2 regions of the Streptomyces sp. NPDC005263 genome follow, and region 1 is predicted to be linked to the other one. Evidence: riboswitches for the same ligand, from Rfam matches in the RefSeq annotation. Region 1 holds a riboswitch; the other holds the start of a gene.

Region 1 (4,640 bases):
CCTTCGCCACGCCATGCATCCGCAGTCCGAACGCCACGTTCTGGCCCACGTCCCGCTGCGGGAACAGCTGGTGGTCCTGGAACATCAGCCCGAGGCCCCGCTTGTGCGCGGGCACCCCCGCCTGGTCGCGGCCGTCGAGCGACACCCGCCCACCGTCCAGGAGTTGCAGCCCCGCCACCGCCCGCAGCAGCGTCGACTTGCCGCTGCCACTGGGCCCGAGCACACACACGATCTCGTGCTCGGCGACACCAAGACCGACCCCGTCCAGCACGGCCCGCCCACCGAACCGCACGGTCGCGTCCTCAAGGCTCAACAGCATCTAGAACTCCCCGGTCCGGTCGTCGGTGCGCAGCCGTTCCAGGACCAGCAGAGCCACCGCGCACACGATCATCAGAATCGTCGAAAGGGCCATCGCCTGCCCGTAGTTGACCTCACCGGCCCGGCCCAGCAGCCGGGCCACGGCGACCGGCAGCGTCGGGTTGTCGGGCCGCGCGATGAACACCGTCGCCCCGAACTCCCCCAGCGACACCGCGAAGGCGAACCCCGCGGCGATCAGCAACGCCCGCCGCACCATCGGCAGATCCACCTCGCGCCACACCCGCCACGGTGAGGCCCCGAGCACGGAAGCCGCCTCCCGCAGCCGTGCGTCCGTCGCCCGCAGCACGGGCAGCATGGTCCGCACCACGAACGGGACCCCGACCAGCGCCTGCGCGAGCGGCACCAGGATCCACGAGGACCGCAGGTCCAGCGGCGGCTCGTCCAGCGCGATCAGGAACCCGAACCCGACGGTCACCGCGGACACCCCGAGCGGCAGCATCAGCAGCGCGTCGAACCCCCGCACGAAACGACCCGTGTCCCGTCGGGTCAGCGCGACCGCGGCCAGCCCGCCGATCAGCACCGCGATGACGGTCGCGGCGACGGCGTACCGCAGCGAGTTGCCGATCGCCTCGATCGGCGGGACCAGGAAGAGCCCGCCGTCGTCACGGGTCAGCGCCCGGTAGAAGCCGAAGTCCGGCGCGTCCAGGGACCGCTGCACCAGCACCGCGAGCGGCAGCAGGAGCAGCACGACGATCGAACCGAGGACACCGGCCAGCAGCGCCCACTGCCCCGCCCCGCGCGGCCGGCGCGCGGTGACGGACGCGTCCACCAGCCGCAGGGTCGCCTCCCGCCGCCGTACGGTCCACGCGTGCAGCGCGAGGACCGCGCCCACCGCGGCGAACTGGATGATCGTCAGCACGGCGGCCGTGGACAGGTCGAAGATCTCGGAGGTCTGCCGGTAGATCTCCACTTCGAGGGTCGAGAAGGTCGGCCCGCCCAGGATCTGGACCACGCCGAAGGAGGTGAAGGTGAACAGGAAGACCATCAGCGCGGCCGCCGCCACGGCGGGCGCGAGCGCGGGCAGGGTGATCCGCCGCCACGCCGCGAGCGGGGACGCGCCGAGCATCCGCGCGGCCTCCTCCTGGCGCGGGTCGAGTTGCGCCCAGAGCCCGCCGACGGTCCGCACGACGACCGCGTAGTTGAAGAAGACATGCGCGAGCAGGATCGCCCACACGGTGGTGTCCAGCCGTACGCCCCACAGCTCGTCCAGCAGCCCGCCGCGCCCCACCAGCGCCAGGAACGCCGTACCGACCACGACCGTCGGCAGCACGAAGGGGACCGTCACGACCGCCCGCAGGACCTGCTTGCCGGGGAAGTCGAAGCGGGCGAAGACATACGCGCCGGGCAGCGCCACCAGCAGGGTGAGCGCGGTGGAGGCGAGCGCCTGCCAGGTGGTGAACCACAGCACGTGCCGGATGTCGGACTGCCCGAGCACGTCGGCGATCCGCCCCAGCCGCCACACCCCGTCGACCTTCAGACCCCGCGCGACGATCGCGGCCACCGGATACGCGAAGAACACCGCGAAGAACGCGACGGGCACGGCGATGGGCCCGAGCCGCGCCGCGTTCCCCTTGGAACGCCGGGTCACTTCAGTACGAGCGAGGTCCACGACTTGACCCACTGGTCACGGTTGTCGGCGATCCGGGCCGGGTCCATGGTCTCGGGATCCTTGGCCTGCGGCCCGTACTCGGTGAACTCGGGCGGCACCTGGGCGCCCTCGCGCACCGGGTAGACGAACATGTTCAGCGGCATGTCGTCCTGGAACTCCTTGGTGAGCAGGAAGTCGAGGAACGCCTTGCCGCCCTTGGTGTTCGACGCGTTGCTCAGCAGGCCCGCGTACTCGACCTGGCGGAAGCAGGTGCCGGAGGCGACGCCCGTGGGCGCGGTCTTCGGCTTCGGGTCGGCGTAGATCACCTCGGCGGGCGGCGAGGACGCGTAGGAGACGACCAGGGGCCGGTCGGCCTTGGCCTTCTTGCCGCCGGCGGAACCGGAGAACTCCTCGTTGTAGGCCTGCTCCCAGCCGTCGACCACCTTCACGCCGTTGGCCTTGAGCTTCTTCCAGTAGCCCGGCCATCCCCCACTCTCGGCTTCGCTCGAGCGGGAGGTGCCCCCATCGCCGTACTTCGCCGCGGACCCGAGGAGGAAGGCCAGCCCCGGGGAGGAGGTGGAGGCGTTCTCGGTGACGAGGAGGTTCTTGTACGCCGGCTTGGTCAGGTCGTCGAACGAGGTCGGCGGGGCCAGCTTGTGCTTGCTGAAGTACGCCTTGTCGTAGTTGACGCAGATGTCGCCGGTGTCGATGGGGGTGACCCGGTGCTTGTCCTGGTCGGCCCGGTACTGGGGCTGGATCAGGTCGGAACCCTTCGCCTCGTACGACTGGAAGAGGCCGTTGTCGAGCGCCCGGGACAACAGGGTGTTGTCGACGCCGAAGAAGACGTCGCCCTGCGGGTTGTCCTTGGTCAGGATCGCCTTGTTGACGGCCTGGCCGGCGTCGCCGTCCTTGAGGACCCTGACCTTGTAGCCGGAGCGCTTCTCGAAGTCCGCGAGGACGTTCTTCGACACGGCCCATGAATCGTGGCTGACGAGGGTCACGGTCTTGGAGTCGCCGCCGCCCCCGCCGTCGGACGACCCCGACCCGCACGCGGACAGCGTGACGAGACCGAGTCCGACGACCATGACGGTGGCCTTCTGGGTGATGCTCACTGGATTCCTCCTGGGTTACCAGGAAGAGACGCGGCCCTGCCCGGGACCTCGGTCGGACCGAGGATTCCCGGGCAGGGCGCAACAGCTCGAGTAGTGACCGAACTTCCTACCCAGAATGACCTGGGCGAGGTTCAGAGGGTCTGCGGCCGGTGCCGCACTCTCAGCGCTGTGGCGCTCCCCTGTCGGAATATGAAGATGTACCTACGATCGCCACACTACCGCTCGGTCGCGGCGAGCTGACCACACGCCCCGTCGATCTCCTGCCCACGGGTGTCCCGCACGGTGACCGGCACACCATGGGCGGCGATGGCCTCGACGAACGCCTTCTCGTCCTCGGGGCGGGAGGCGGTCCACTTCGACCCGGGCGTCGGGTTCAGCGGAATGAGGTTGACGTGCACGGGCTTGCCCCTGAGCAGCCGCCCGAGCCGGTCGCCCCGCCACGCCTGGTCGTTGATGTCCCGGATCAGCGCGTACTCGATGGACAACCGGCGCCCGGACCGCTCCGTGTACGCGAAGCCGGCGTCCAGCACCTCACGCACCTTCCACCGTGTGTTCACGGGGACGAGGGTGTCGCGCAGTTCGTCGTCGGGGGCGTGCAGCGAGATGGCGAGACGGCACTTGAAGCCCTCGTCGGTGAAACGGTTGATCGCCGGCACCAGTCCGACCGTCGAGACGGTGATCCCCCGCTGCGACAGCCCGAGCCCGTCCGGCTCGGGGTCGGTGAGCCGCCGGATGGCACCGACGACCCGGTTGTAGTTGGCGAGCGGCTCACCCATGCCCATGAACACGATGTTGCTCAGCCGGGCCGGGCCCCCGGGGATCTCGCCGTCCCTGAGCGCCCGCATGCCGTCCACGATCTGGTGCACGATCTCGGCGGTGGACAGGTTCCGGTCCAGCCCCGCCTGCCCGGTCGCGCAGAACGGGCAGTTCATCCCGCACCCCGCCTGCGAGCTGATGCACATGGTCACCCGGTCCGGGTAGCGCATCAGCACCGACTCGACGAGCGTCCCGTCGAACAGCCGCCACAGCGTCTTGCGGGTGGTGTCCTGGTCGGTCGACAGATGCCGCACGACCGACATCAACTCCGGAAGCAGCGCCTCCTGCAGCCGCCCGCGGGACCCGGCCGGGATGTCCGTCCACTCCTGCGGGTCGTGCGCGTACCGCGCGAAGTAGTGCTGCGACAGCTGCTTGGCACGAAACGGCTTCTCCCCCACAGCGACCACCACGTCTTTACGCTCGGCGGGCGTGAGGTCAGCGAGATGCCGCGGCGGCTTCTTGGCTCCGCGGGGGGCGACGAAAGTGAGTTCTCCGGGTGCAGGCATAACCCTCCCAGTGTCGCAGATCATCTCGGGCAGCCCAGGCCGGAGAGGGGTGGGGGTGGTCACCCCGTGGGGGGCTTTCGCTCACCTGAAGGTCGGCGGAGCGGCTTTGGGCTGGAGCTGCTTTGGCGAGTGATCATGGCCCGGATGCCCTTGTGCGGAAGCCGAAAGTGGCATCATCCTGCGATGAGCCTCACTGCGCGACAGCTCACCTTGGCCACCCTGGACCGTCAGCTCCTGCTC
Region 2 (4,640 bases), on a different contig from region 1:
GAGCCGTGACTGACACGTACCGAGTTCGGCCAGGATCGAGGCGGTACTGCAGCGGACCTGTGACGCAACCCACCACGTCACAGCGGCCATCGGGGGCACCCGCCGTGGGGTTTCCGGCCGCCCGAGTTCCGCTCGGAACGCCGGCCGCGCTCGGCTCAGAACGCAGGCCGCGCTCCGCTCAGAACGCCGGCCGCTCCGGGTCCAGTACCGCCAGGCCGGCCGTGGGAGACGACGCCTCCGCGAAGTGCCGCCGCGGAATCCGGCCCGCCAGCCGGGCCAGCCTGCCCGCTTCGACGGCGTGCCGCATGGCGTCGGCCATCAGCACCGGCTCCTGGGCCCGGGTCACGGCCGAGGCGAGCATCACACCCGCACACCCCAGCTCCATCGCCAGCGCCGCGTCCGACGCGGTACCGGCCCCCGCGTCCAGGATCACCGGCACCCCCGCGTGCTCGACGATCAGCTGGAAGTTGTGCGGATTGCGAATGCCCAGCCCGGATCCGATGGGCGACCCGAGCGGCATGATCGCCGCGCACCCGACGTCCTCCAGCTTGCGCGCCAGCACCGGATCGTCGTTCGTGTACGGCAGCACCGTGAACCCGTCGTCGACCAGCGTCTCGGCGGCGTCCAGCAACTCGATCGGATCCGGCAGCAGGGTCCGCTCGTCCGCGATGACCTCCAGCTTGACCAGGTCCGTCCCGAGCGCCTCCCGCGCCAGCCGAGCCGTCAGCACCGCCTCACCGGCCGTGAAACAGCCCGCGGTGTTCGGCAGCACCCGGATGCCGAGCTTCTCCAGCACCGACAGCACCGACCCGTGCACGCCCGGATCGACCCGGCGCATCGCGACCGTCGTCAGCTCCGTCCCGGACGCGACCAGCGCCCGCTCCAGGACCTCCGGGCTGGGGGCGCCGCCGGTACCCATGATGAGACGGGACGTGAAGGACGTACCACCGAGGACAAAGGGGTCGTCGGCCATGGGTCAGCCTCCTTGGACGGCGGTCAGGACTTCGACGCGGTCACCCTCGGCGAGGGACGTCGAGGACCATCGCGCGCGCGGGACGACGGTTTCGTTGAGGGCGGCGGCCACTCCGGAGGGGGCCGCGGTGAGGGAGCGCACGAGCGTGTCCAGGGCGGTGCCCGGGGCGACCTCCCGCGGCTCGCCGTTGACCGAGACGTTCATACGGGCAGCTCCGTGCGGACGGCGCTGAAGCGCCTGGGCGTGAAGGGGCGGGCCTCGTCCGGGAGTTCACCGGTGACCAGGGCGTGCGCCAGGACGTCGCCGGTGACCGGGGTGAGCAGCACGCCGTTGCGGTAGTGCCCGGTGGCCAGCAGCAGCCCGTCCAGACCGGTTGGGCCGAGCAGCGGAGCGTTGTCGGGGGACCCGGGACGCAGACCGGCCCGGGTCTCCGTGAGCGGCAGCTCGGTGATCCCGGGGACCAGCTCGTGGGCGTCCCGCAGCAGCTCGTACACGCCGCCCGCGGTCACCGTGGTGTCCCAGCCCAGTTCCTCGCTGGTGGCGCCGACGACCAGCTCGCCGTTGCTTCTCGGCACCAGGTAGACCTGGCTGCCGCGCACCACGGCCCGCACCGTCCGGCTCAGGAACGGCGCGTACCGCTCGGGCATCGTCAGCCGCAGCACCTGCCCCTTCACCGGCCGCACGGGCGGCAGGACGTCCGGGGGGACCCCCGCGAGGCGCCCGCTGAGGCTGCCGGCCGCCAGCACCACCTGTCCGGCGCCCAGCGTCACGCCCTCACGCGTGACGACACCTCTCGCCCGCTCCCCTGCCACCGACAGCCGTTCGGCCCAGGTGCGGTGGAAGGCGACCCCGGCCCGCTCGCACGCGGTCACCAGGGCGTCGGCCAGCCGTCGCGGATCGATCTGGTGGTCGCCGTCGACGCGCAGCCCGCCGCGCACGCCCGGCGCGAGCATCGGCTCCAGGCGGCGGCACTCGCGCCCCGACAGCCACTCGGAGTCCAGCCCCGACTGCCGTTGCAGGGCGTGCAGTTCGCGCAGATGGGCGCGGTCGTCGGCGTCCAGCGCGACGGCGAGCGTGCCGCTGCGGCGGTAGCCGAGGTCGCGGCCGGTGAGGTCGGTGAGCTCGGCGGCGAAGTCCGGATAGCGGCGGGCCGACTCCAGGTTCAGGCCGAGCAGGGTCTGCTCGCCGTAGTGCAGTTCGGTGACGGCGGCCAGCATCCCGGCCGCCACCCGGGCGGCGCCGCCGCCCGGTTCGGGGTCCACCACGGCCGTGGCGAACCCGCGCTGCGCGGCTCGCCACGCGGTGACCAGGCCGATGATGCCGCCCCCGACGACCAGGACGTCCGAGGTGGCCGATGCATCTGGCGTACGCGACATGGGTGTCCAGCTCCTCCCTTCGCCGGCATGACCCGGATCAGGTTCGTACGGTCGGAGGCCGCCAGCCTCCCTCTCAGCCCGGTGCGTCCGGGCTCCCGCGAGTGCTTTACGTTGGCCACCCTAGCCCGACGCCGTCCCTCTCAGTAAGGGAGCCTCCGCCCGTGCCACGCCCGCCCGCCCCGCCCTCAAGATCTCTCGACGGACTCGTCCTGGCCCCCGTCGCCGACCAGGCCCCAGGTCAGGTGGGCACCCGCACCCGGTTCACGTACCACGAGAAGGACGGCGAGATCTGGGCCGAGTACGCGGGTGGGGACGTCGTCCGCGGGTACCTGGTGGGGACGCGGGAGGGCGACCGGCTGGACTTCCGGTACGTGCAGCTCAAGCAGGACGGGACGACGTCCTCGGGGCACTGTGTGTCGGTGGTCGTCGAGCTGTCCGACGGTCGCGTGCGGCTGGAGGAGAGCTGGGAGTGGGAGTCGCAGACCGGTAGCGGAACGAGCGTTGTGGAGCAGCTCACTGAGCAGACCGCCTGACTGACTGTTCGTCAGTTGTCTAAGGTGATCACGTGAGCGAGCAGACGCAGGAACAGGGAATCTCCACGAACCGGCGTGTCGTCGTGGTGGGCGCGGGCATGGCCGGGGTGCAGACCGCGGTCGCCTTGCGGGAACAGGGTTTCACCGGCACGGTGACCCTGATCGGCGCGGAGCCCCATCAGCCGTACGACCGTCCGCCGCTGTCCAAGGCCGTGCTGCTCGGCAAGGCCGAGGGCGCGGCCTTCGACGTCGACTTCGACGCCCTCGGCATCGAACTGCGGCTCGGGCTCGAGGTGATGGGCGTGCGCCCCGGCGAGCACCGGCTGGACACCGCCGAGGGGCCGGTGCCGTACGACGTCCTGGTCCTCGCGACCGGCGCCGAACCCATCCGGCTGCCGGGCGCCGAGGGCGTGCCCTCGGTCCATCTGCTGCGCACCCTGGACGACGCCGAGCGGTTGCGCCCGGTGCTGGCCCGGCAGGACGACATCGTGGTCGTCGGCGCGGGCTGGATCGGCGCCGAGTTCGCCACGGCCGCCCGCGAGGCCGGCTGCGCGGTGACGGTCGTCGAGGCCGCGGACCGTCCGCTGGCCGGCGCGCTGCCCGCCGAGGTGGCCGCCCCGATGGCCTCCTGGTACGCCGACGCGGGTGCCGTTCTGCGCACCCAGGCGCGGGTGGCGGGTGTCGAGCCCGGGGTGGTGCTCCTGGACGACGGCTCGCGGCTGCCCGCCGGCGCCGTGGTCGTCGGCATCGGCGCCCGCCCGGCCACGGCCTGGCTGGCCGGCTCCGGCATCACCCTCGGCGCCCACCGCGAGGTCGTCGCCGACGAGCGCCTGCGTACCTCCGAACCGGACGTCTACGCGGTCGGCGACTGCGCCTCCTTCCCCTCGGGGAGGTACGGCGAGCGCCTGCTGGTCCACCACTGGGACAACGCCCTGCAGGGGCCGCGCACGGTGGCCGCGAACATCGTCGGCGAGGCCACCGACGAGCCCCCGGCGGTCTACGACCCCATCCCGTACTTCTGGTCCGAGCAGTTCGGGCGCTTCGTGCAGTACGCGGGCCACCACGCGTCCGCGGACACCACCCTGTGGCGCGGCGACCCGTCCGGCCCCGCCTGGTCGGTGTGCTGGCTGCGGGAGAACCGCCTGGTCGCCCTGCTGGCGGTGGGGCGCCCCCGGGACCTGGCGCAGGGACGGCGGCTGATCGAGGCGGGGGTGCTCATGGATCCGGCGCTGCTGGCCGACTCGGCCAGGCCCCTGAAGGCGGCCACGGCGTAGGAGGGAACCGCGGGTCTCGGCCCGGCCCGGATCCCCCGTTCTCTCCCAGGAGAAAACCGCAGGTCCGGCGCTTCTGACTTCCGACTGTCAGTGCGAGATGGCACGCTTGTCCCGTGACCGAGATTGACGCAAAGATCGATGTTCTCGTCCCCGCCTGGCTCACCCTCCCCGACATCGCAGAGATGCTCGATGTCGAGGTGACGCGTGTGCGGCAGCTGGTCAAGGAGGGCCAGCTCATCGCCGTACGCCGTGGTGAGAACCGCGCGCTGCACGTCCCCGCCGCCTTCATCGACGGGGCCGAGCAGAAGGTCGTCAAGGGCCTCACCGGCACCCTGACGCTCCTGCGGGACGACGGCTTCACCGACGAAGAGATGCTCGAGTGGCTCTTCACGCCCGACCCGAGCCTGCCCGGAACCCCCGCCGAGGCGCTGAGCGAGAATCGCGGCACGGAGGTGAAGCGCCGCGCCCAGGCGCTCGCCGTCTG

Evidence for each region. A riboswitch is a leader RNA that binds a small molecule or an ion and turns the genes downstream of it on or off. The one in region 1 is predicted to bind thiamine pyrophosphate.
Region 2: it holds a riboswitch for thiamine pyrophosphate, as region 1 does, so the genes downstream of both, thiO (glycine oxidase ThiO) here and ACFYRY_RS19095 (thiamine ABC transporter substrate binding subunit) in region 1, are expected to answer to the same signal.

What each region holds. Positions count from the first base shown of each region.
Region 1 is NZ_JBIAKJ010000004.1:122,862-127,501, forward strand. Features, by position in the region: gene ACFYRY_RS19085 (ABC transporter ATP-binding protein) at 1-319, opposite strand, end outside; gene ACFYRY_RS19090 (ABC transporter permease) at 320-1,987, opposite strand; gene ACFYRY_RS19095 (thiamine ABC transporter substrate binding subunit) at 1,963-3,051, opposite strand; TPP riboswitch at 3,164-3,269, opposite strand; gene rlmN (23S rRNA (adenine(2503)-C(2))-methyltransferase RlmN) at 3,294-4,400, opposite strand; partial or broken gene ACFYRY_RS19105 (winged helix DNA-binding domain-containing protein) at 4,584-4,640, shown strand, end outside.
Region 2 is NZ_JBIAKJ010000002.1:1,162,561-1,167,200, forward strand. Features, by position in the region: gene ACFYRY_RS12470 (thiazole synthase) at 179-973, opposite strand; gene thiS (sulfur carrier protein ThiS) at 977-1,177, opposite strand; gene thiO (glycine oxidase ThiO) at 1,174-2,349, opposite strand; TPP riboswitch at 2,346-2,458, opposite strand; gene ACFYRY_RS12485 (hypothetical protein) at 2,511-2,882, shown strand; gene ACFYRY_RS12490 (NAD(P)/FAD-dependent oxidoreductase) at 2,915-4,156, shown strand; gene ACFYRY_RS12495 (Rv2175c family DNA-binding protein) at 4,270-4,640, shown strand, end outside.